Regions from separate parts of the Oceanobacillus sp. AG genome, predicted to be linked through region 1. Evidence: riboswitches for the same ligand, from Rfam matches in the RefSeq annotation. Region 1 holds a riboswitch; the other holds the start of a gene.

What was found. A riboswitch is a leader RNA that binds a small molecule or an ion and turns the genes downstream of it on or off. The one in region 1 is predicted to bind S-adenosylmethionine.
Region 2: linked by a shared signal. The riboswitch ahead of GN217_RS12735 (cyclase family protein) and the one ahead of GN217_RS00225 (O-acetylhomoserine aminocarboxypropyltransferase/cysteine synthase family protein) in region 1 are both predicted to bind S-adenosylmethionine.

Annotation. Positions count from the first base shown of each region.
Region 1 is NZ_WOWT01000002.1:45,336-47,542, reverse strand. It holds gene rarD (EamA family transporter RarD) at 1-365, shown strand, start outside; SAM riboswitch class I at 630-747, shown strand; gene GN217_RS00225 (O-acetylhomoserine aminocarboxypropyltransferase/cysteine synthase family protein) at 867-2,207, shown strand, end outside.
Region 2 is NZ_WOWT01000023.1:9,269-11,475, forward strand. It holds gene GN217_RS12730 (ABC transporter ATP-binding protein) at 1-46, opposite strand, end outside; gene GN217_RS12735 (cyclase family protein) at 330-1,082, opposite strand; SAM riboswitch class I at 1,158-1,261, opposite strand; gene GN217_RS12740 (hypothetical protein) at 1,359-1,799, opposite strand; gene GN217_RS12745 (LysR family transcriptional regulator) at 2,098-2,207, shown strand, end outside.

The sequences.
Region 1 (2,207 bases):
ATGGCCTAACGATTGAAACGATGCTAGTTACACCAATTGCAGCGGGCTACCTTTTCCTGCTACCACGTCAAGCTTTCACTCTGTCCTCTGCTATATCCGGGACAAATCTTTTACTTATTGGCGCAGGGATCGCCACAGCAATTCCACTTTTATTATTTGCTAATGGAGCAAAAGCAATTCCGCTATCTATGGTAGGGATTTTACAATTCATTACACCGACGATCATGCTCTTCCTAGGAGTATTCGTCTATCATGAAGCTTTTTCAATAGAAAAATTTATCGCCTTTTTATTTATCTGGTTTGCATTAATTCTCTATTTAAGCTCGGTATATCATCACCCAGCGAAAAGACAGGCAAATACATAAGAATGGGGTCAGAGCACTTGTCCCAGTGGGACAGATACACTGACCCCAATGTTCCAGCGCCTGCGGGACAATTGCTCTGACCCCCATGTCCCAGACCAGCGGGACAAACGCTCTGACCCCATGTCCCGGTATCAATCTTTTTTAAAAAACCAACTAAAGGGGTTGACATTAGTCTGGATTAAACGTTATAATCATCTGTAAATTTATAAAAGATTTTTAAGTAGCGCAATTAACGCGCTTCTAGCAAATCTGAAGCAAGAAATCTTCTTATCAAGAGCGGCGGAGGGATTAGGCCCGATGAAGCCCGGCAACCTTGAAGTAAGCAATTTTACTTTTAATGGTGCTAAATCCTACAGATCTACCCGGATCTGGAAGATAAGAGGAGGATATGTATAGTAAACTATACGCCCCTCTTCTTAAGGAAGGGGGGCGTTTTAATTATTCCCCTCTCTCCAAAACATTCCAAGCTACATATTTTTCAAAACCAAGGAGGAATTATCAATGTCAGAATTCAACATTTTCAATTTAGAAACACAAGCTCTTCACTCTGGTCAAGAGGAAGCAGATCCAACATCACGGGCAAGAGCGGTTCCGATTTATGAAACAACTTCCTATGTTTTCCGGGATACGGAGCATGCACAAAATCTTTTCGGGCTCACAGAAGCAGGAAACATTTATACAAGAATCACCAACCCGACCGTCGGAGCTTTTGAACAACGGATTGCGGATCTTGAAGATGGTGTAGGAGCAGTGGCAACATCTTCCGGAATGGCTGCTATTACGCTCGCTATTCTAAACATCGCTGGAACCGGTGATGAAATCATTGCGGACAGCAATCTTTACGGTGGAACGTATAACCTGTTCCTAAACACCTTACCGAAATACGGAATCACATTTAAGCTAGTAGACGGAACAAACCCGGAGAATTTCCGTGCAGCAATCACGGATAAAACGAAAGCAATATTCGGGGAAACGATTACGAACCCAAGCTTGAACGTATTTGATATTGAAGCAGTTGCTGAAATCGCGCATGAAAATGGGCTTCCACTCATTATCGATAATACATTTGCAACCCCATTCATCACAAAACCAATTAGCTGGGGCGCAGATATTGTGATCCACTCGGCAACGAAATGGATTGGCGGTCATGGTTCAACTATCGGCGGTGTCGTTATTGACGGTGGACGCTTCAACTGGGATAACCCGCGTTTCCCTGAGTTCACAACACCGGACGATAGCTATAAAGGTTTAAAATACGCAGATGTAGGACCGGCTGCATATGCAACAAAATTACGTGTTCAACTTCTACGTGATATTGGTGCATCACTAAGTCCAAAGAGCGCATTCACTTTCATTCAAGGGCTAGAGTCTTTACAAGTACGTATTGATCGTCATTTGGAAAATACGAAAGAGGTCGTTAAGTACCTAAAGAACCACCCAGCTGTTGAATGGGTCAACTATCCAGGGCTTGAGGAGCACCCATCCTATGAATTGGGGAAAAAGTATTTAAACCGAGGCGCAGGATCTATAATTACATTTGGTATTAAAGGTGGCCGGGAAGCAGGACGTAAGTTGATCGATAACATTACCCTCTGGTCCCATGTGGCAAACGTTGGAGATTCGAAATCCCTTATTATTCATCCCGCTTCAACGACACACCAACAACTAAGTGCAGAGGACTTACAAAAGAGTGGTACGCCTGAAGAGCTTGTCCGGCTATCAATTGGTCTTGAGTCAACGAAAGATATCTTGAAAGACCTTGACCAAGCTATTGCAAAAGCAACTGGTGAAGCACCACAATTCACACCGACTGCGGATGACGCAGCTAACTGGTTGCTCCAT
Region 2 (2,207 bases), on a different contig from region 1:
CGATACGTTTTCGGACATTCGTCAATTGCATTGCAATTTCGGTCATTCTATTCCCTCCTCTATCGTGTTCTCTAGGTGGTACGGAAAAAGGGGTGGGAAAGTTTCATTTTTACTGATTTTGGTAATAATATATTCAAAAAGATGATCGGCAGAAATGTTTTTCTAGCCGATCATCTTTTACTGTAAGGGCACTTCCGCCTTTGATTTAAGGGGAGCTATGCTTTTATATTACCCCATACTTTTTTTGCTTCTGTGCTACCTCACTGAATGAAGTTTCACTTTACGAATAAACCAAGAATACTCGTGACTTCAGTTGTGAGAGATTTAATTTAGGGTAGTATTGCGAACGATCGTACAGGAAATCCACTTGCTTTTTCAGGCTTTGGAACGATATTGAAAATGATGGCACCTTTTGTTGGAACTTTATCCAGATTGGTTAGCAGTTCGATCTGATAGGTGTCTTGCTCTAGTACGTAATATTCTCCGATGAGTCTGCCGTTTTTTGCAGCGTCGATAGCGGAGTCGGTGTCAAAGGTTTCGTGGCCGACTGCTTTGATTTTTCTTTCTTCAAATAGGAATTCGAGAGCGTCAATTCCCCAGCCGGGAAGATGTGGATTACCGTCTTCATCCTTATTCTCAAAACGCTCTTTATCTGGCCAACGCTTGCTCCAATCGGTACGTAAGGCGACAAATGTGCCTGCTTCAATTTCACCGTGGACTGCTTCGAACTTGAGGATATCTCCTTTCGTCAAGGTGAAGTCATGGTTATGTGCTGCTTCCCTTGATTTATCAATGACTATGAGCGGTAAGACAAGTTCTTTTAATTTAAGTTCATCAAGGTAGCGCTGATGTCTTACGAAATGAACTGGAGCATCGATATGAGTACCGTATTGTCCGGCAAAAGAGAACTGTTGGGCAAAGAACCCATCGTCATGGTTGTAAAGTGTCTTGAATGCGGCGTCATCAAATGCTGCAAAATGCGGTGAATCAGGGCCGAAAGTGTGAGTCAAATCAACCCATTCTTTTTCTTTCAGTAGTGAGATTGCTTTTTGTAATTCTATTGCTGCTTGTATTGTCGTCAATTTCATCCCCCCTAAAATTATAAAAAACCCTCTTCTTGAAATAAGAAGAGGGTTAGGTAGCATATCTGCCGGCTCTTCTTATCTTCGAGCAAATGCATGCTCCTGGAATTGGCACAGTACTCCAAAAGCCTGTTGCCGAGGTCTCAAAGGGCCAGTCCCTCCACCTCTCTGGATAAGAAAAAATATTAAGAAATTAGTTAAATAATAGAATATACCGAAACCAGAAGAAAGTCAACACTTAATTCGGGGACAGGGGGTCAGAGCATCTGTCCCAGTTTACCGGCAAAAAATAATTATTTCATAAGGGGTTGTTTGGGCTGGAATACTCTTTGTTGCTGCACCATAAACAACAATTAAATTTCTCCTAGCAGGGTTTTGTTTGAAGTCTTGCCCGTTTGTTAATTGCATCTGTGTATCAGGACCGATATTTAGCTGCAAAGAGCCGTCACTGCTGATTAATTGCTCATTAAAATAACTTACCTTTACTTGGCTATATGGATTTTCCTTCACGATAACTAATGCCCGGTATTGCGGTGGATAAATTAAAATTGTGGCTGCATCCCCATCATAATAACCGGTGATCTGATCTCCGACTTTGATTTTTTCCTGATATAGAAAGAACGTATCTGGTCCTGCAACGAAGTTTACGACAGCACCGGCATCATTCTGAACAGATATAAACTTGTAACAACCGAAATTATCATTAGGCGGATACATCGGAAAGTCATCTACACTTGTGACGCGGCCGGTAAATGATTTGAAATTGATTCTACTCACTGGAACCACTCCTTTTTATAAAATTAGCCCACAATAGTTTATGAGAACTTAGGTTAAAAGTGCTGGAGTGGGACAAGTGCTCTGACCCCATGTCCCAGTGGGACACGGGGGTCAGAGCACTTGTCCCGATTTCTATACAGGGTGTGTTGGTTATGATTTAATGGAAATAATGGAAAAGTTATTGAGGTTGTTCGGTATATGGATGTTTAGACCATAATAAAGATGGAGGAGGGATTTAATGGAATTAAGACAGCTGGAATATTTCATGACTGTATGTGAAGAACTGCATTTTACGAGGGCTGCTGAGAAATTGAACATTGCCCAGCCGACATTAAGCCAGCAAATCAA